Regions from separate parts of the Methylobacterium sp. CM6247 genome, predicted to be linked through region 1. Evidence: predicted binding sites of a transcription regulator. Region 1 holds the regulator's gene; the other holds the start of a gene.
The links. Region 1 encodes LexA, which represses DNA repair genes until DNA is damaged. Its sites were predicted from a motif close to TGTTCNNNNTGTGTTCNG; they were not measured.

Region 1 (10,883 bases):
CCCCAGCGGTATCCATCGGATACTCGCCCACTCGTTGTTTCCGCCCTCGTCATTGTCGTCCTCCGCGTTGTTCTATTTTGCTTCACTCGAGGCGTAGGAGCCGGTTGCCCGGCTTCCAGTCTTGGCGAATGCCGACCCTTTGGCGTCGTCAGCATTCTGGTATGTGGAATACCAGCCTCTCTCGTACGTATGAGCCCGTCAAGACCGAGTTGCAGAAAAATCGTCGCCGCAATGCAGCAAACGGGGATTAAACTCAAGATCTCGTTCAGGCGATGAAGAATCTGTCTGAGCTATGCGAAAACAATATCTCGCGGACGCAAATACGGGTCTGCCATGCCCCTAAGTGCATATTGTTGCATAGGCGCAAATTTGCCGTGGAAACGAGGGGTACACCCCTCAACCACCGGATTTTTGCTGATAAATCTGAAATCTGTACGCGACGGCTTTGCGCATGCCTTCGGGAACAGGCAATGCCATACCGGCCACGCAGTGACCGAGCCAAGCCGACGAGGACGTACATAGCCTACCCGCCTCGCCCTGGTCAGGCACCATAGTGCTCTTTCATTCATTGACAACCGGTATTTTGCATACCAGGGTCTGAACTCAGGAAGCGATCCGGAAGGGGCGACGTTATGCCGGCGAGGCAGCAGACGAGCACTGTGGCAAGTCGCCTAAACTATATCCGAATGGATCGCTCGGTTCGCGATGCATTGAACATGTTGCAGAATCCCGGGGTCGACGCTCTCGTCGTCATCGACGGTGTCCCTCTCGCGGACGGTGCCATCGTCGGCATCATTACCGAGCGCGAGATCTTCCGTGCCATGGCATCGCGCGGCCTCGAAGTGCTCGACAACCTTGTCTGGATGTTGGCGAAGCAAGATTTCGCATCTGCCGACGTCAGCACGTCAAATGCCGACCGGCTTAAGCTGTTCTGTGCATATCAGACCGACCATATCGCCGTGACCGATGGCTTCGTCCTGACGTCGATCCAGAGCATTTGGAGCTGCGTCGACGCCATGACTGATAGGAGTACCTCGGCTCACTCGTGATGATCGATCAGGCATTCGGGGTGTTACAATCGAATGTAACGTCAGGTCGTCCAGAGGTTGCCGAGAGATTAAATGATGCGCAATCGATCTCGATCCTTCGTTATTGCGCTGCAACGCGGTCTCACCGCAGGTGCAGGATAAGATATCCCGCTTCTGATCATTGACCTCCATCGTTTTTGCATTCAAAATTTCGACACGATACCCTAGTGTTTCGGCCTGCTCGAAAGGTTCGATTCAAGCCGGGGATCGAGGCAAGGAGACGCTACGGGGCAGCGATCGTCGGTGAAACGCCGACCGCTCGCATCTCGTGGCCAACAGGGTTAGCAGCAATGCGTTACTTGGCCATTCTTGAATGCCCGGTCATCTTCAGCGGCGAATCCCCCAACGGGATGACCAGCATGGACATGTGTCCCTCGGCCGGGATTACGCGCGGACTGATCAGCCGCCATGTCAAAGTCATCGATTCAAGGGTGATCGCAGTCTGCATCTGGCAGAGCGAGTTCTGCGCCAAGCTCTACTTCAACGCGGAATGGTACGAGAAGGCCGAGGCACTCTGGGGTGACCGCTATCAGTTGCGGCTCGAGGCCATCGATGAGGAAGCGGTCGCCTGAGGCGTTCGAGGTCGCCGCCGCGATGCATGGCCGCCCTGGAATTCACTGACTTTTGGAGGGGCCGGCCATGTCCATCATGGTGCCCCCGACTGCCGGCCCAGCTGATTTGCCTCCGCGCCCGGAGTTCGGCCCCTGGAATCCGGGGTTGGAATCGACGTTGCCCCGGGCGTTTCTGTCTCTTGAGACACTCTTCAGACCGGACAACGTAGAAACCAGCCTCGACGATGCCCGCGAGATGAGTGACGTGAGTGGTCTGCCACTGACGCAGCTCGTGCTCTTCCGTGCTCAGCGTCTCGTGGTGCACGAAGTGCTTATCCGCGTCATGGCCGATCTGTCGGTACCGGTCGGGCGCACTTATGGCGATCTCGGCGTCAACTTTCGGGCCATCGTCAGCACGATCCTGGACACCGGGATTGCGTCTCACGCGAATGAGATCGCTGACCTGCTCGTCCAGATCCGGAGCGACGCCGCGCTCGTGCTCCAACGCGAACTGTCCGAGATGTTCACCCCGAAGGTTGTCGGAGAACCGGCCCGCGGACAACCCTCCCTCTGGCAGCTGATCCTTGGCTCTCCCGAACCGGCCAGGCGGAAAAGGGAGCACGGCACGCCAGAGCAATGGGCCCTCCACCATCTCGACGCGTGGTACGCGCGTTGCGCTACACCATCAGACTCCCTCGAAATGGCGGTTTGCGTCGCCCTGCGACAGGTGGTGACAAGCATCATCCGGCGTCGCGGCTTCCTGATCCGCGACACCGCGCTTCTCCACCGTCTCGTCTGCATCCTGGTCTCGAACCAGTATGGTAGCAGCCGGATCGGCCAGCTCATTGAACCATGGTTCCGCGAGGTCGTCGCACGGGAAGGCTACCGCTCATTGAGAGCCCAGACGCAGCCGGTGGTGATGAACGTCAAAGGTGCATCAGCTTCCGGCAAAAGCACGATCCGGCCATATCAGCGTGCGCTCGCCGGGCAAGTCGGCCTCGACGAGTCGGATTTTGCTGTCATCACACCCGACGTCTGGCGCAAGTTCCTGCTCGATTACGACAGCCTCGGTGCGGCCCGCCGCTATGCCGGTACGCTGACAGGACGCGAGGTCGAGATCATCGATCGCAAGCTCGACCGTCACATGGCGGTAAAGGCTGCGGAGGGGCGCATCTCACATCTTCTGATCGACCGGTTCCGGTTCGACAGTTTCACCGTCGATCCCGGAGCAGAGGATGGCAGCCAACTCCTGACCCGCTTCGGCCATTGCGTCTACATGCAGTTCATGATCACGCCGCCGGAGGCAACCGTCGAGCGGGCGTGGAAACGCGGCGAACAATTCGGCCGTTACAAAGCTGTCGAAGATCTGCTCGCACACAACGTTGAAGCCTATACCGGCATGCCACGGCTCTTTTTCACCTGGGCACTCAGGTCGGACAAGCGGGTCCATTTCGAGTTTTTGGACAATAGCGTACCGGAAGGTGAACGTCCCCGAACCGTTGCCTTCGGCATCAACGGCACGATGAATATCCTCGACCTGAAATTTCTCTTCGACATAGATCGGTACCGCAAGATCGATATCTCCGCGCGGTCCGCGCAGGAGGTCTATGCCGCTGCCGGTTCGATGGCGCCTTCGGACAACATGAGCTTCCTGCGCGATTGTATCCGCCGGATGACCACGATCCGCTTTGCGGATTTCGGGACGGGACACGTCTACGCCAAGCTTCACCAGGGGCGCCTGACCCATCTCGCTGCGGATATCGCGGAGCGGGCGGTCGAGAACGCGGAATTGAAGGCGACTCTCGGAGCGATAGGCGTATCGGGAGTTTCACTTCCCATGCCCGAACCCGGCGAGATCCTTCGTCGGGAAGAGGCTCAGACATTGGGCCGCTGGGGTGACGCGTTCTAGGCTCTTATGGTCCTGAACGCGTATGCAACGCGTGCGATGGATGCGGCCAAGGCCCAAGCAATGCGGTGAATATAAAGTCCGTTGGGCCAGGTCCACCCGAACGGGTTGGCGGAATGAACTCAGCGTCTGCCCGAGGCCCTGACACGCTCCGATATGCGCCAGCGACATGAGTGGTCGAAGGAATGTGGTATATCAGTTTGCGGTGCAGCATGGCATCAGGGTGATGCAACGTCCTCCGGGAGCCCGCCATGTTCGCCACTCTCTTCGCCGCCGTGATCGTCATGATCGCGCTTCAGGTCCTTCTCGTAGTGAAGGCCGCCGACCTCCTCTCGGCACACGCAGACAAGAGCCGCGTTGAAAACCGCGATTATGTTCCAGGCTCGGCAGGTCGCTTCACCGGTATCGCCTAAGGGATCGTCTTCGCCTGAAAGAGCGCGGCATCGAGCCTATCCGGCCGACACCGCGCTGAGTCAGGAGGAGCTTCACGTCATGCGCGCAAGCCGAGATGTTGAGACAGGCGGCCCGCGCTTCGTTCAGGGACAGATCATTCGGCTGCAATCCTCTGGATGGCGCCGATCGCCCCTGATTCCGAGATCTTGAGGCAGTCACTCTCGGAATAACCGAGGACATCTCGCAGGATCTCGTCCGTATGCTCGCCCAACAGGGGCGAGCGCTTGACCTCGACCTGGCTCGCCGAAAGCCGGATCGGGTTTCCCACGGTCAAGTACTTGCCGCGCTCCGGATGGTCGACTTCGACCACCGTGCCGGATTTCCTTAGCGATTCGTCCTCGGCGATCTCCTTCATCGAAAGGATTGGACCGCAGGGAACGTGAAGCGCGTTGAGCGTTTCCATCGCCTCGAACTTGGTCTTCGACATCGTCCAGGCCTCGACCCGGGTGAAAATCTCATTCAGATGCGGCAGCCGCGCTTTCGGCGTCGCGTAATCGGGATGCGTCTTCCATGTCGGCTCGCCGATGACATCGCAGATCGGCTCCCAGACCGCGCCTTGCGCGATGAAGTAGATGTAGGCGTTGGGATCGGTCTCCCAGCCCTTGCACTTCAGGATGCGACCGGGCTGGCCACCGCCGGAATCGTTGCCCGCACGCGGCACCGAATCGCCAAAACCGATCCCCTCCCCGTACTGGCTGTATTCCGTGAGCGGTCCGCGCTCCAGCCGCTGCTGGTCGCGCAGCTTGACCCGGCAGAGGTTGAGAACGCCGTCCTGCATGGCGCAATCGACCTTCTGGCCGACGCCGGAATGCGTCCGTTGGTAGAGGGCGGTGACGATGCCGAGGGCGAGATGGAGGCCGGTGCCGGAATCACCGATCTGAGCGCCTGACACCATCGGTATATCGGTACGGAACCCAGTGGTGGAGGCTGCACCTCCTACGCATTGGGCGACGTTTTCGTAGACTTTGCAATTCTCATAGGCGCCCGGCCCGAAGCCCTTCACCGAAGCGAGGATCATGCGCGGGTTAGCTTCATGAATCGTCTCCCAGGTCAGTCCCATCCGGGCAAGCGCGCCGGGAGCGAAATTCTCCACGAGAACGTCACACTCCTTCACCAACCGCCACATCACCTCGATCCCCTTGGGGTTCTTGGTGTCGAGCGTGATGGAACGCTTATTGTGGTTCAACATCGTGAAATAGAGGCTATCCACATCGGGAATGTCTTGGAGCTGTTGGCGTGTGGCATCGCCGACGCCCGGACGCTCGACCTTGATCACGTCCGCGCCGAACCAAGCCAGGAGCTGGGTACAGGTCGGGCCGGACTGGACATGAGTGAAGTCGAGGATCTTCACGCCTTCGAGGGCATTCATAGGACTCTTCCGCGTTGAAGGGCGTTCGGCGGATATGGGCGCCGGCCGCCCCGGCGTCGCTGACGCTGGAGCGGCCGGACGGACCGACGGCCTACTTCTTCTTTTTGACCGCGCTCTGCGGGTTGAGGCTGCCGATATTGCCGCTTTCGGTGCCGGCCTCCGGGTCGATCACCGCGTTGATGAGGGTCGGGCGGCCCGAGTCCATCGCGGCGTTTACGGCCTGGGAGAGCTCGTCCGGCGTCGTCGCGTTGACGCCCACGCCGCCGAAGGCTTCCATCATCTTGTCGTAACGGGAATCCCGGACGAAGACAGTCGTTCCTGGATCGCGGCCGGTCGGATCCGTATCGGTGCCGCGGTAGATGCCGTTGTTGTTGAACACGACGATACAGACCGGCAGGTTGTAGCGGCAGATCGTCTCCACCTCCATGCCGGAGAAGCCGAAGGCGCTGTCGCCCTCCACCGCGAGGACGGGCTTACCGGTCTCGACAGCGGCGGCGATGGCGAAGCCCATGCCGATGCCCATGATGCCCCAGGTGCCGACATCGAGGCGCTTGCGCGGCTGATACATGTCGATGATGCCACGGGCGAGATCGAGGGTGTTGGCCCCCTCGTTGACGAGGATGGCGTCCGGACGTTCGGCGATGATGGTCTTCAGCGCGCCGAGTGCGCCGTGGAAATCCATCGGCGTCGAATTCTTGCGGAGCTTCGACGCCATCTTGGCGAGGTTCTCTTCCTTCTTGGCAGAGATGGCATCGGTCCAGGATGCCGGCGGGGCCTGCCAATCGCCCTTCATCCCGTCGAGAAGCGCGGTGACACAGGAGCCGATATCGCCGACGACGGGCGCCACGATCTCGACATTGGAGTCCATCTCTTTCGGCTCGATGTCGATCTGGATGAACTTCTTCGAGCCGGGCGCGCCCCAGGTCTTGCCCTTGCCGTGGGAGAGCAGCCAGTTGAGGCGCGCGCCCACCAGCAGGACGACATCGGCCTCCTTGAGGACGAGCGAACGGGCAGCACCCGCCGATTGCGGATGGGTGTCGGGCAGGAGGCCCTTGGCCATGCTCATGGGCACGTAGGGGATGCCGCTGGTTTCCACGAGAGCCCGAACCTCGTCGTCGGCCTGCGCATAGGCCGCGCCCTTGCCGAGCACGATGAGGGGGCGTTTGGCGCTCTTCAGGACATCGAGTGCGCGCTTGATCGCGGAGGGGGCCGGCAGCTGGGCCGGGGCCGCATCGATGACCTTGACCAGCGACTTGGCGCCGGCATCGGCCTCCATCACCTGAGAGAAAAGCTTGGCAGGTAGATCGAGATAGACGCCGCCGGGGCGGCCCGAAACTGCGGCCCGGATGGCCCGCGCGACGGCAATGCCGATGTCGGCGGCGTGAAGAACGCGGAAGGCGGCCTTGCACAGGGGCTTAGCGATGGCGAGCTGGTCCATCTCCTCGTAATCGCCCTGCTGGAGATCGACGATCTCGCGCTCCGACGAGCCGGAAATAAGGATCATCGGGAAGCAGTTAGTCGTGGCGTTGGCCAGGGCCGTGAGGCCGTTGAGGAAGCCAGGCGCGGAAACCGTGAGGCAGATGCCGGGCTTCTTCGTCAGGAAGCCCGCGATGGCGGCGGCGTTGCCGGCGTGCTGCTCATGGCGAAAGGAGATGACCCGCATTCCTGCGGCCTGGGCGAGGCGACCGAGATCGGTGATCGGAATGCCGGGCACGCCGTAGATCGTGTTGATGTCATTGAGCTTCAGCGCGTCGATGACGAGGTGGAAGCCATCGGTGAGTTCCGGCTCGGCCGAAACGTCGACATCGATTCTCTGGGCCAAAGCTGACATCGTGTTCTCTCCCTGGTTCTTTGACGTTTTATTTTGATTGGCGGTCCGCAAAGTCGGCGAACCGATGACGTGAACTTTTCCGCTGCGGGATTTGGTTCTCTCTTGCAGCGCAAACCCGATTGTGATGCGGCTTCGGAGACCGCGGGATTCCTCGACGTTAAATCGACGTCCTGGCAGTGACTTTGGAGTTGGCGTTGCAGTGAAGTCGGCCAGCGTGACGTTTCATTCTCCCTCGACGGGGCGTGGATTTTCTTCAACGGGAATCCAAAAATTTATGATCTCTTTGGGTATTCCGCGCAGCTTAATCTTTGCGGTGACTTGATGGGGTCGATGGTGGACACAACCAAATCGCCATGTTTTATAATGCCTATCGCCAGTCGAGCGGCGTTCGCCGGCTGGCGATCCCGCGCCTGCCTCGAACAGAGAAGACGCTTTGACCCGATCTAGCAGTCGAAAACTGCTGTAAGCCCTCCGACCCGATAGGCAATTGGTGGCATACCAAATACCAACTGTCAAACGGATTTGCACGATTGTGCCGATCAGCATCGGATCGCTCGAACGCGAGGCTTCGCATGGCCGGTCGACACGGGAAGAATACAACTCCTTCCTTCATGGTAATCGGAAGTCTGCTCTTCGAACCGTAGCGAGGAAAGCGCCACTCAGCTTATGTTAAGAGCTTTGAGCGGGCCGAGGCATTCCTTGTATTTCAAACGCGAGTTTGGCATGCTTCACACCAAGTGTGCTCGCCCGCGTGTGCGAGTTTAAATTATTCTAGGTGGCATGAAAAATGGTTAAATCCGACACATTTCAAGTAAAGCCTATCGTTGCGACTTCAAGCTTGCGTGCATTGGCTTATGACGCGCTCAAAGAAGCAATCACGAACATGAACATTTATAATCAGCGTGAAGAGGTTCGCCTGGATGAGCGAAAGCTGTCCTTGAACCTTGGCGTGAGCCGCACCCCTGTGCGCGAAGCGCTGACGGTATTGGAGCAGGAAGGCTTCGTGCGGTTCGAGGCCCGTCGCGGTGTCTTCGTCATCAAGAAGTCGAAGAAAGAAATTGTCAGCATGATCCAGGCTTGGTCTGCCTTGGAGAGCATGGCTGCGCGCCTCGCCTGCGAGCGTGCCACCGACGAACAACTTCTCTGCCTGCGTGAGCACTTTCCAGAATTCTATGAAGGACGCCCGTCGGATCATCTCGACGAGTATTCGGAAGCCAACATTCGCTTCCACCAGAAGATCATTTCGCTCGGCCAGTGCGACGTGATCAAAGACATCACCAGCAACCTGCTGATGCATGTCCGCGGTATTCGCAACACCGCGCTGCGTCAGGGGGAACGCGCGGCCAACTCGATCAAGGAACACGTGGCGATCATCAAGGCATTGGAAGCGCGCGATGCAGATCTGGCGGAACGCCTCGTGCGCGAGCACGGCCTCGGCCTCGCCAGCCATGTCGAGAAATATGGTGACTATCTCGACTGATCGACGCTGCCGCCAGAGTACCCGCCATATCGCATGGCTCCCCGGCCGTCGGTGACCGACTAAGTCATCGGCGGGGACTGGGCGCGCGGCTCCGCCGGACACCGCGAAGGCCCGCCATACAGTGGCGGGGTAAGCCCCCGCGGCACGAAGCCCCATCGGATGATTGAAGGGCCCGGCGGGTGATACCGGCGGACGCCAAGCCGGCCCGCGGTAAGGCCGCTTGAGCGGAACATTGCACCTCAGGAACAAACTCTACCACCGGGTTAACGGAACCCTTGCAGAACACTTGCGGAACGTCTACCGTGTTCGTGTTTTGTTTCAGCGGCGTTAGTCGCGGCCATTGGCTTCAGTGGAAGAGTGATCTGTATGTTGACGCGTAAGCAGCTGGATCTTCTCCAATTCATCCAACAACGGATGCAGGAGAGTGGTGTCCCGCCCTCCTTCGACGAGATGAAGGACGCCCTCGATCTCAAATCGAAGTCGGGGATCCACCGGTTGATCACGGCCCTCGAAGAGCGCGGATTTCTGCGTCGTTTGCCGAATCGCGCCAGGGCGATCGAAGTGATCCGGATGCCTGAGAGCCTGACCGGTGCACCGGCGTCGAAGCCCGCTCCCGCCGGTGAAGTTCGCCGCTTCACGCCGAGCGTCGTCGAAGGCGGTCGGTCCAAGGCGATGCCGTCCCTGCGCCAGCCAACGACCCAGGCCCAGGACGAGAGCGGAAGGTCGATCACAATCCCGGTCATGGGACGGATCGCGGCCGGCACGCCGATCTCCGCCATACAGAACCAGAGCCATTCCGTGACGCTATCACCGGACTTCCTGGCCGGCGGCGAACATTACGCGCTGGAGGTCCGTGGCGATTCGATGATCGAAGCGGGTATCCTCGATGGTGATCTTGTCGTGATCAAGAAGCAGGACACTGCGAATACGGGCGACATCATCGTTGCCCTCATTGACGATGAAGAGGCCACATTGAAGCGCCTGCGTCGCCGCGGTTCCTCCATCGCTCTGGAAGCGGCAAACCCAGCCTACGAGACGAGGGTTCTGGGTCCGGATCGTGTTCAGATCCAGGGGCGGCTCGTCAGCCTGGTCCGTCGTTACTGAAGCCCGTCCGACTGCGTTTCGGATGACGGATCGCCGTCGTCGCCCTCGGGTTCTATGGGTTTCGGACTTGGTCCCGATTCCTTCGGAGGCGAAGGGGACGGCGTGACGACAGCGACCGCCCGCCGCCATGGCGGACGAGAATGAGGTTGGTGGGCGGACGTGACCTGCGGTCCTTCAGGGCCGAAACGGATGGCGGTGGCGCCGCGTAGGGCTAGGTATGCGCGATCGATGACGAAGCCGGCCCGGCAGTCTTTGGGAGCGTCACGGCGGGCGATGATCACACTCGCCCGTTCGCAATCCTCCGCGAAGGCCCGCTTGTCCTTGACGAGGGCGACGATCCGACCCGGTCCTAACTCGACGACGCATCCGACGGTATCGCATCGGCTTCTCGGCGAGGCTGCGACGGCGGCGACTTTCCGCGAATCGCCATCCGCCTTGAGCCATTGTTCGAGGACGAAGGCCGGCGGGCTGCCGAGAATGCTCAATCGGCCGTCCCCGTCGCGGAAGGCTGCACCGCCACCCTCACGGTCGATGTAGACGTCGTAACGCGGCGGCATGGTAGCGAGCACGACACCGAGAGCGGCCGGAGCAAGGCCGATCCAGCGTAAGCTCGAGACGGGAAGTGTCAGCAGGAGCAGGGCGAGAGCAAGCAGGCAGAGTGCCGTGCTGCCATAGGCCGGGACGACGAGCGTGGCGTGTCCGAACCCGCTGATCCAGCCGGAGATCGTGAGCATCCCGCGTACGGCGAGCCCCATCGCCCACCAGACCGGCTGGTCCAGTGCGAAGGGATAGGCGAGGATCCCAAGAACCGCCGCCGGCATCACCGCCAGGGAGACGAGGGGCAAGGTCAGGGCATTGCCGACGATGCCGAAGGGCTGGACGGTCTGGAAATGATAGGTCGCGAAGGGCGCCGTGGCGATCTGGGCGATCAAGGTCGTCGCCAGCGTGCCAAGGACCGCGACAGCCAGAAACCGCCAGGTTCGGGCCAAGAGGCCCGCACCTTCGCGTGGCGGCATCCAGCGATTGAGCGCACCGGCGCAAGCGATGAGGCCCGCAACCGCGCCGAACGACATCTGAAAGCTCGGGCCGAGAATCCCGTCC
Region 2 (10,883 bases), 1.7 Mb from region 1:
GTGACGGACGGCGTTCGTCGCGGCCGCGGTCCGACGAGCCTCGGCGGGAATCTTGACCGCGTGGATCAGGGTTGCGAGCCTCTTGCGGCGGACGAGAAGGCTCGCGCCGGCGCGGAGCCTGGACGATTGCCTCGGGCGTGGGGGACTCGGCCACGGCATCGACCTGTGCGGGCTCGGAACGCCGCGAGGGCTGGCGCTCGCGTGATGAGCGCCGGCTTTCCGACTTGCCGCCTTCCGACTTACCATTCTCGGGCTTGCCGCTTTCGGACTTGCCGTTCTCGGACTTGCTTCCCTCGGATCTTCCGCCCTCGCCACCGCGTGAGCGCCGAGCGGAATCCCCGCTGCGTCCGCGATGACGTGTGCGGGTCTCTTCCTCGACCACCACCGGCGAGGGCTCGGCCAAGGTGCCGAGATCGCCCTCAGCCCAGGGGATCGGCTGGCCGATCAGGCTCTCGATCGCGGTCACCGACCGTTCGTCGGAGCGGGTGACCAGGGTGAAGGCATGCCCGGCGCGACCGGCACGGCCCGTACGCCCGATCCGGTGCACGTAGTCTTCCGGGTGATGCGGCACGTCGAAATTGAAGACGTGGCTCACCGCGGGAATGTCGAGGCCGCGAGCCGCGACGTCGCTCGCAACCAGCAGCGGAACTTCACCGGAGCGGAATCCATCGAGGGCGACCGTGCGCGCGCGCTGATCCATGTCGCCGTGAAGGGCCGCGACGTTGAAACCGTGGCTCGCCAGCGACTTCTGCAGCAGCGCCACGTCGCGCTTGCGGTTGCAGAAGATGATGCCGTTGTTGAGTTCGGCCTCACCGCGGATGAGACGGCGCAGGAGATCGCGCTTCTCGTGCCCCTCCGACCCTGCGGCGACCAATTTCTGCACGATCGTCGTCGCGGTGGAGGCGGGGCGCGCCACCTCGATCCGCTGCGGGTTATGCAGGAACACGTCAGCCAGCCGCTCGATCTCGGGCGGCATCGTCGCGGAGAAGAACAGGGTCTGGCGCGTGAACGGCACCATCTTCACGATGCGCTCGATATCGGGAATGAAGCCCATGTCGAGCATCCGGTCCGCCTCGTCGATGACCAGGAGCTCGACCCCGGTGAGCAGCAGCTTGCCGCGCTCGAAATGGTCGAGCAGGCGGCCCGGTGTCGCGATCAGAACGTCGGCGCCGCGCATCAGCTTGGCATCCTGCTCGGCGAAGGACACGCCCCCGATGATCAGGGCCACGTTGAGCTTGTGGTTGACGCCGTAGCGGTCGAAATTCTCGACCACCTGGGCCGCGAGTTCGCGGGTCGGCTCAAGGATCAGCGTGCGCGGCATGCGCGCCCGTGCCCGTCCATTCTCGAGCAGGGTGAGCATCGGCAAGGTGAAGGCGGCGGTCTTACCCGTCCCTGTCTGGGCGATACCAAGGACGTCACGGCGCGCCAGAACATGCGGGATGGCTTGAGCCTGGATCGGTGTCGGGTCCGTGTAGCCCGCGGCCGTGACGGCCTGGAGGACCTTGTCGCTCAATCCGAGGTCGGCAAAAGACATATGCTGATGTGAACCGTTGCGCGCAGGAACTCGTAACGATCCGCGCGGAGAAGATCGTCGTGGGCTAGGCTCCGCGGTCCGTTCGAAAAGGGTCGTTCGAATACAGGACCAGCCGCGCACACGCGTTGCGGGACACTTAGAGCCTTGAGGTGTCTTGTCAATCGACCACGGGCAAAGCACCGTCGTTTATCCGGTGCATACGGCGTCTGCGAACGAGAAGCCGAAGAGTCGGGGGTACTGTCAAGCTGGCACACGCCCTGCTTGAGCGAGCGCCGGTAGGACATGGGCTTCGGCCCTCACACGAAGGGGGACGAACTCATGTCACATAGCGCCTCGATCACCGAGCCGGCCGCGTCCGGAGGTGCAGTTCCCGATTCCCATGCGGATGTGGTGATCAAACCCGGCTACGACGATCGCCTCACCAACGAGGATCTGGCCCCGCTCAGGAAACAGAGCTGGGGCACCTACAACTTTTTCGCCTTCTGGATGTCGGACGTCCACAGCGTCGGCGGCTACATCACGGCGGGCAGCCTGTTCTCCCTCGGCCTCGTGAGCTGGCAGGTGCTGGTCTCGCTGCTCGTCGGCATCCTCATCGTGCAATTCTTCTGCAACCTCGTGGCCAAGCCGAGCCAGGTCACGGGCACGCCCTATCCGGTGATCTGCCGGGCCTCCTTCGGCGTGAAGGGCGCCAACATCCCCGCCATCATCCGGGGCCTCATCGCCGTCGCCTGGTACGGCATCCAGACCTACCTCGCCTCCAGCGCCTTCATGATCGTCGCCTTGCGCTTCTACCCGGAGCTGAAACCCTATGCCGAGGTGACCCAGTTCGGCTTCGCCGGCCTGTCCAGCCTCGGCTGGGCGGCCTTCATGGCCCTTTGGGTGATCCAGGCCCTGGTGTTCTGGCGCGGGATGGAGGCGATCCGCAAATTCATCGATTGGGCCGGCCCCGCCGTCTACGTCGTGATGATCGCCCTGGCGGTCTACCTCGTGGCCAAGGCCGGCGTGGCGAATGTCGGCCTCACCCTCGGCGAGGTGAAGTACCGGGGCTGGGACGCCCTGCCGGTGATGCTCAATGCGGTCGCCCTGGTCGTCTCGTACTTCTCCGGGCCGATGCTGAATTTCGGCGACTTCTCACGCTACGGAAAGTCATTTCCCGCGGTGAAGGCCGGTAACTTCTGGGGCCTGCCGGTGAACTTCATCGGTTTCTCGCTGCTCACCGTCATCACCACCTCTTCGACCTTGCCGGTCTTCGGCCACCTCATCATCGATCCGGTGGAGACGGTGAGTAAGATCGACAACACCTACGCGGTGGTGCTCGGCGCCTTCACCTTCATGACGGCGACGATCGGCATCAACATCGTGGCGAACTTCGTCTCCCCGGCCTTCGATTTCTCGAACGTGGCTCCGCAGCATATCAGCTGGCGCATGGGCGGGATGATCGCGGCCGTGGCCTCGATCTTCATCACTCCGTGGAACCTCTACAACAACCCGGCCGTGATCCATTACACGCTCGACATCCTCGGCGCCTTCATCGGTCCGCTCTTCGGCATCCTGATCGCCGACTTCTTCATCGTGCGGAAGCAGCATGTCGTGGTGGACGACCTCTACACGATGAGCCCGACCGGAACTTACTGGTACGATGGCGGATACAATCGCGCCGCGATCTACAGCGTCATTCCCTCCGCCCTGGTGCCGGTGCTCTGCGCCGTCATCCCGGCCCTGGGAAGCGTGGCGAATTTCAGCTGGTTCATCGGCGTGGCCCTGGGCTTCTCGATCTATGTCGTCCTGATGCGTAAGAGGGCCGCCGCGGCCAAGGCCTGACCGGAGACCGATTCCCTTTGCGCATCCTGCTGATCAACCCCAACACGACCGAATCCGTCACCGATCTGGTCGCCGCGCATGCGCGGCGAGTGGCGGGCGACGCCGTCGAGATCGTGGCGGTCACCGGGCGCTTCGGTGCCCGCTACATCACCAGCCGGGCCGCTTCGGCGATCGCGGCCCATGCCGCCCTCGACGCGCTGGCCGAGCACGCCGAGGGCTGCGACGCGGTCTACCTCGCCTGTTTCGGAGATCCGGGACTCGGAGGCCTGCGCGAGATATCCCCGCTGCCGGTGGTCGGCATGGCCGAGGCCTCGTGCCTCGCCGCCACGGCGCGGGGAGGGCGCTTCGCCATCGTCACCGGGGGCGCCCTATGGGGACCGATGCTGGAGGAGTTCGTGGCGAGCATCGGCCTCTCCGACAAGCTCGCCGCCATCCGCACCATTGCCCCCACGGGAGACCGCATCGCACGGGACCCCGAGGCGGCCCTGGCGGATCTGGCCGCCGCCTGCACCACCTGCGCCATCCGCGACGGGGCGGATGTGGTGATCCTCGGCGGAGCGGCGCTTGCCGGCCTCGCCGAACGCATCCAGCCGCATGTGCCGGTGCCCGTCCTATGCTCGGTGGAAGTAGGGACCCGTGCGGTCCTCGCCGCCGCGATCTGCGGCTTGCCGCCGGGCCAGCCGGCGCCGTCCATCGAGAGCATCGGCCTGTCGCCGGCCCTGGCCGAGCGACTGGCACAGGAGTGACAGAGCTCCGCACCCGCTGATTCCACGTGCCTGACGGCACTTGCGGACAGGCGCAGGATCAGCTTACTTTGCGATACAAAGTTGATCCGGGAGTATCGGATGTCCGATCTCGATAGAGCCCTCGCCGATATCGTGGCGATCCGCGCGCAACTCGCCCGCGGCGACGCCTTCTGCGGGTTCGGACCCTCCGCCATCGCGGCCACGGGCGTCCTCGCCCTCGGCACCGCCCTGGCGCAGCATGTCTGGCTCGACGACCCGACCGGACAGCCGCTACTGTTCCTAGGCGGCTGGATCGCCGCCGCCCTGGCCTCCGCCGGCCTGATCGGCGCCGAGATGCGAGCCCGTTCGCGTCGCGACCATGCGGGGCTCACCGACACGGCGATCGTGAACGCGGTGGAGCAGTTCCTGCCCGCCGGCGCGGCGGGCGCCTGCCTCGCCCTGGTCTTGGTACAGGTCTCGCCGGAATCCCTGTGGATGCTGCCGGGGCTGTGGCAGATGCTAGTGAGCCTCGGGCTCTTCGCCTCGGTGCGGTCCCTTCCGAAAGGCATCGCGCTGCCGGGCGCCTGGTACATGGTGGCGGGCCTCGCCGTGCTCATGCTGGCGAGCGCCGACCGCGTCCTCTCGCCCTGGACCATGGGACTGCCTTTCGCCGTCGGCCAGTTTCTGATGGCCATGATCCTCTACCGCGCCCGGGAGGAAAGTGATGCGTGATGCTCCCTTCGCGTATGACGGCCTCGACCGGGTCATTCACGAGAAGGCCCGGCTCGGCCTCCTCACCTCGCTGATGGCGGCTCCAAAGGGGCTGGCCTTCGGCGACCTTAAGCAACTCTGCGGCCTCACGGACGGTAATCTCAACCGTCACCTCCAAGTGTTGCAGGAGGCCGGCTTCGTCGAGATCAGGAAAGGGCAGGGCAAGAGCCATGGTGGCACCCGACCGCTGACGACCTGCCATCTGACACCGACCGGCCGGACTCGCTTCCTCGATTACCTCGCCGTCCTCGAACAGGTGGTGCGGGACGCCGCCAAGGCCGCCGAGATGGCGGCCGAGAGCGCGGGCCTCCCCCTCGTCGCGCGTCCGGCCTGACGGCCAGGCTCCGTCTTTTTTTTGCCAAGGAACTCTGCGATGCAAAGCGAACAGACGCCCGGCCTGCATGTGGGCATCATCATGGATGGCAACGGACGCTGGGCCTCGGGGCGCGGACTGCCCCGCGCGCTCGGTCACAAGGAAGGCGTCGAGGCGATCCGCCGGGTCGTGGAGGCGGCGCCGAAACAAGCCATCGGCACCCTCACCCTTTATGCCTTCTCTTGCGACAACTGGAGACGTCCGGAGGCGGAGGTCTCCGCCCTGATGGGGCTGCTCCGGCTCTACCTGCGCAACGAGATCGCCCGTTTGGTCGAAAGCGGCGTACGTCTCAGCGTGATCGGCCGGCGCGACCGCTTGCCCGAGGGACTCGCCGCCGCCATCGGCCGAGCCGAGGCCGCAACGCTCGAGGGGAAAGCCCTGCATCTGCGGATCGCCGTCGATTACTCCGCCCGCGATGCCATTCTCGCCGCCGCGCTCGCCAGCGCCAGCAATCCCGGCATGACCCGCACCGCTTTCTCGGCCCTGGTGACGGGCGATGCCTGTGTCCCCGAGGTCGATCTCGTGATCCGCACCAGCGGCGAGCAGCGGCTTTCCGATTTCCTGCTCTGGGAGAGCGCCTACGCCGAGCTTCACTTCACCCGCCGCCATTGGCCTGATTTCGATGCCGGAGACCTCGAAGAAGCTCTCGCCGCCTACCGCAATCGCGACCGCCGCTTCGGAGGGCTGGCTACCGGGTCCGTGGCGGCCTGAAAAGCTGAGCCGACGATTGGCGAGGCAGGAGGCTGAAGGGTCGGGTCAAAGACTACCCTCTCACCCTTCGGCAGGCTGTTTTCCTTGCGATATGATGGTTCGGTCGGCTTGAGCCAGGCATAGCTTCGTCGGCGAGCAGACGGCTCCCTCGACCTTTAGGGCTGCGCTGCCCTCAGACGAAGAAGAGGAAGGCTCCGAAGCTCGCGAGGAAGCCCGCAAGAGACACCGCCGAGAGAGCAAGAAATTTGGAGGATGCCGTCGATCCATCGTCGGCTCCGTCCTCGATCGGCGAGAAGGCACGACCCGCAGCCTGCGACGCGCGGATGAGATCGTCGTGGCGCACCATTCTCAAGGCTGCAGACGGCGCCATGTCGCTCTCCCACCGATCGGCTCTATGTGCGGAAACGCACAAACCAGAGATTGGTTCCCAATCCGACCCGTCATCGCCCCGCCATGTCCGGCTCCTAGGATTCTGTCACCTAAGTCACAGGACGAGTTCCACCATGACCGAGCCGCTGCGCACCCGCTCGCAGGCCGCCGAAGACGGCGAGGATGCAGGCACGAATACGAGCGGCAACGCCACGTTCGGCGATGTGGTCGCCGCGCGGTTCGACCGGCGCGATCTGCTGCGCGGTCTCCTCGGGGTCGGCGCCATCGCGGCGGTGGTGACGCCCCGCGCGCTCGCGGCCGCCCCGGCTGCGGCGGCGCAGGGACGGGCGACGCCGTTCCCGTTCAAGGAGATCGAAGCGGGTTCGGACACCCACCATCACGTGGCCGAGGGGCACGATGCCGACATCCTGATCCGCTGGGGCGATCCAGTTCTGCCTGGCGCGCCTGCTTTCGATCCGCGGAACCAGTCGGCGGAGGCCCAGGCCCGGCAATTCGGCTACAACAACGACTTCGTCGGTTATTTCCCGATGCCCGGCGCCGCCGATCCGGCGGCGCACGGACTTCTCGTGGTCAATCACGAATACACCAACGAGGAGCTGATGTTCCCCGGCTTCGGCCGCCAGGATATCAAGACTGTTGCGTTCAAGGGCATGAACCGCGAGCTCGTCGATATCGAGATGGCCGCCCATGGCGGATCGGTGATCGAGGTGAAGCGAACGGACGGCAAATGGGCCGTGGTGCCGAACTCGCCTCACGCCCGGCGCATCACCGCGGAGACGGTGATGACTTTGTCCGGTCCCGCCGCAGGCTCCGACCGGCTGAAGACGACGGCCGATCCTGCGGGCCGTACGGTGAAGGGGATGATCAACAACTGCGCCGGCGGAACCACCCCCTGGGGGACGTGGCTCACCTGCGAGGAGAACATCAACTACTACTTCTCAGGCACACTCGCCGAGGGCTCGGGGGAGGCGGCCAATCACAAGCGCCTCGGCCTACCAGGCAATGCCTATGCCTGGGGCCGCTTCCATGAGCGGTTCGACCTGTCCAAAGAGCCGAACGAGCCGAACCGCTTCGGCTGGGTCGTGGAGATCGACCCGTTCGATCCCGCCTCCGTCCCGACGAAGCGCACCGCCATGGGCCGGTTCAAGCACGAAGGCGCCGCCGGCATCGTCTCGAAGAGCGGCCGCTACGTGGTCTACCAGGGCGACGACGAGCGTTTCGACTACGTCTACAAGTTCGTGACGGACGCGGCCGTAAATCTCGCCGACCGGCAGACCAACCGCGATATCCTGGATTCCGGCACGCTCCACGTCGCCCGGTTCGATGCCGACGGACGCGGCGCCTGGATGCCGCTGGTCTTCGGACAAGGCCCCCTGACGACGGAGAACGGGTTCCGCTCCCAGGCCGACGTGGTCATCGAGGCACGGCGTGCCGCCGACCTCCTCGGCGCCACCAAGATGGATCGCCCGGAAGACGTCGAGGCCAATCCGAAGACCGGCAAGGTCTATGTCATGCTCACCAACAACGTGAAACGCAAACCCGACGAGGTGAACGCCGCCAATCCGAGGCCCGACAACCGCTTCGGCCACATCGTGGAGCTGACCCCCGACGAGGGCGACCATGCGGCACCGGGCTTCGCCTGGGAGATCCTCGTCAAATGCGGCGATCCCTCCATCGCTACGGTCGGCGCCACCTTCTCCTCCGCGACGACGAAGGACGGCTGGTTCGGCATGCCGGACAATTGCTCGGTCGACGGACAGGGTCGGCTCTGGGTCGCCACCGACGGGAACTCGCCATCGAAGACGGGCCGGAACGACGGAATCTGGGCCATGGAGACGGACGGGCAGGGACGGGGAACCGGCAAGCACTTCTTCCGGGTGCCCAACGGCGCGGAGATGTGCGGCCCCTACTTCACACCGGACGACACCACGTTCTTCGTCGCCGTCCAGCATCCCGGCGAGGCCGACGAGGAGGATCCGAAGGCCGCCCCCGCCACGTTCGAGGCACCCTCGACCCGGTGGCCGGATTTCGACGATGCGATGCCGCCCCGCCCGGCCATCGTCGCCATCACGAAGCGCGGGGGCGGCCGGGTAGGAAGCTGACCGCTCGGCCTTTCCAGCTGGACACTGGATCCCCCTCCGTCGCCGCTGAATGGCGGCCCTGTCGAACCGGCGTCGTGGAACTCGCCCCCATTGCGCCGCAACTCCTTCAGAGTGCCAGCAGGGGTACGGATAGCGACCGGGGAAAGGGCAGGGCGCAGCGACCGCGCCGGTCCCTCCGAAATCCAGACGACACAGCGTTAAGGGAATCGGCGCAAGCTGTGCAGGAACACGGGGAGAGACCTCCCGCGCCCTCATGGCGGCGCTTCACGTTTCCGTTTCGTTCCTGTATGGTTGGCACATGACTCAGCGCGAGACCTCACGCCAGGCCGTTGCGGCCCCCGCCGTCGGCCGGCCGAGCGATCTGTTCGCAGGCGGCCAGGCGCCGGTTCGCGGTGCCAAGGCTTCCTCGGCCGCCCGGGCGCCCCTCGACAAGGCGCCCATCGAAACAGCCGAGGCCGGCTACGACGCCTCGTCGATCGAAGTGCTGGAGGGGCTGGAGCCCGTCCGGCGCCGGCCGGGCATGTATATCGGCGGCACCGACGAACGCGCCCTGCACCATCTCTTCGCCGAGGTGATCGACAATTCCATGGACGAGGCTGTGGCCGGCCATGCCAGCTACATCGAGGTGGAACTGGAGGCGACGGGCCACCTCGTCATCACCGATAATGGACGCGGTATCCCGGTGGACCCGCATCCGAAATTCCCCGGCAAATCCGCCCTCGAAGTGATCATGACGACGCTGCACGCCGGCGGAAAATTCGACTCGAAGGTCTACGAGACCTCGGGCGGCCTTCATGGCGTCGGCATCTCCGTGGTCAATGCCCTCTCGGACAGCCTCGAGGTCGAGGTCGCCCGCAGCCAGACCCTGTACCGCCAGACGTTCTCGCGCGGCCACGTGCAGGGGCCTCTGGTGGAGGTCGGCCGGGTGCAGAACCGTCGCGGCACCCGGGTGCGCTTCCATCCCGATGCCGAGATCTTCGGAGCTCTGAAATTCGATCCGCGCCGGCTGTTCAAGATGGCCCGGTCCAAGGCCTACCTGTTCGGCGGCGTCGAAATCCGCTGGCGTTGCGCGCCGTCCCTGATCGAGGGGATGGACGACGTTCCGGCAGAGACCGTGCACCGCTTCCCCGGCGGCCTGCGCGATTATCTCGCCCGCGATCTCGAGGGCAAGGAACTCGTTACCGATGCGGTTTTCGCCGGCAAGGTGACGAAGCCCGGCGGCCATGGCTCCCTCGAATGGGCCGTCGCCTGGATGGTGGTGGAGGACGGGGTCTCGCACTCCTATTGCAACACCATCCCCACCGCCGAGGGTGGCACGCATGAAAGCGGCCTGCGCGTCGCCCTGCTGCGGGCGCTGCGCGAACATGCCGAACGCGTCGGCCAGGCTAAGCGCATGACCTCCGTCACAACGGATGACGTCATGGCGACCTGCGCCTCGATGCTCTCCGTCTTCATCCGCGAGCCGGAATTCCAGGGCCAGACCAAGGACAAGCTCGCCACCGTGGAAGCCTCGAGGATTGTCGAGACGGCGATCCGCGACGCGTTCGACCATTGGCTCGCCGCCTCCCCGGCCCAGGCCAACAAACTTCTCGACTGGGTGATCGACCGGGCCGAGGAGCGCCTGCGCCGACGCCAAGAGAAAGAGGTCGCGCGCAAATCCGCGACCCGCAAGCTACGTCTGCCGGGCAAGCTCGCCGATTGCTCCAAGGCCGGTACGGCCGGCTCGGAAATCTTCATCGTCGAGGGCGATTCCGCCGGCGGCTCGGCAAAGCAGGCGCGCGACCGCGCCAGCCAGGCGATCCTGCCCCTGCGCGGCAAGATCCTCAACGTGGCCTCGGCCAGTCGCGACAAGATGGGCGCCAACCAGCTCATCTCCGACCTGACCCAGGCGCTCGGTTGCGGCACGGGCAACAGCTACAAGGGCGAGGATCTTCGCTACGAGAAGGTCATCATCATGACCGACGCCGATGTCGACGGCGCCCATATCGCATCCCTGCTGATCACCTTCTTCTATCGCCAGATGCCCAAGCTCATCGACAAGGGTCATCTCTACCTCGCGATCCCGCCGCTCTACCGCCTCCAGCACGGCGCGAAGACGGCCTATGCCCGTGACGATGCCGATAAGGAGCGGGTCATCAAGACCACGTTCAAGGGTGCCAAGGTCGAGATCAGCCGCTTCAAGGGGCTCGGCGAGATGATGCCGGCGCAGTTGAAGGAGACGACCATGGACCCGAAGAAGCGCACCCTTCTGCGCGTCGCGGTCCTCGACGAGGCGCGCGTCTCCACGGGCGACGCCGTGGAGCGGCTGATGGGCAACAAGCCCGAAGCCCGTTTCGCCTTCATCTCCGAACGCGCTGCCTTCGCCGACGAGGCCGTGCTCGACATCTGATGCCGAGTGCGGGCTGAGGCGGGCTGATCGAGGTCTGGCATGAGACAGGGGAAGCACCGCTTCCCCG

Region 2: the regulator LexA is predicted to act here: its motif matches at 8,695-8,712, upstream of parE (DNA topoisomerase IV subunit B).

Annotation. Positions count from the first base shown of each region.
Region 1 covers NZ_JBTXKX010000003.1:5,251,025-5,261,907, forward strand. Annotated here, with positions in the region: gene oxlT (oxalate/formate MFS antiporter) at 1-53, opposite strand, end outside; gene ACYQOP_RS25910 (CBS domain-containing protein) at 633-1,049, shown strand; gene ACYQOP_RS25915 (hypothetical protein) at 1,379-1,660, shown strand; gene ACYQOP_RS25920 (DEAD/DEAH box helicase family protein) at 1,728-3,548, shown strand; gene ACYQOP_RS25925 (hypothetical protein) at 3,797-3,958, shown strand; gene frc (formyl-CoA transferase) at 4,093-5,367, opposite strand; gene oxc (oxalyl-CoA decarboxylase) at 5,459-7,198, opposite strand; gene ACYQOP_RS25940 (GntR family transcriptional regulator) at 7,986-8,678, shown strand; gene lexA (transcriptional repressor LexA) at 9,045-9,782, shown strand; gene ACYQOP_RS25950 (ComEC/Rec2 family competence protein) at 9,776-10,883, opposite strand, start outside.
Region 2 covers NZ_JBTXKX010000003.1:3,555,744-3,566,626, forward strand. Annotated here, with positions in the region: gene ACYQOP_RS17660 (DEAD/DEAH box helicase) at 1-1,534, opposite strand, end outside; gene ACYQOP_RS17665 (NCS1 family nucleobase:cation symporter-1) at 1,853-3,355, shown strand; gene ACYQOP_RS17670 (aspartate/glutamate racemase family protein) at 3,373-4,101, shown strand; gene ACYQOP_RS17675 (hypothetical protein) at 4,201-4,812, shown strand; gene ACYQOP_RS17680 (transcriptional regulator) at 4,805-5,185, shown strand; gene ACYQOP_RS17685 (di-trans,poly-cis-decaprenylcistransferase) at 5,225-5,935, shown strand; gene ACYQOP_RS17690 (hypothetical protein) at 6,108-6,305, opposite strand; gene ACYQOP_RS17695 (PhoX family protein) at 6,439-8,427, shown strand; gene parE (DNA topoisomerase IV subunit B) at 8,726-10,816, shown strand.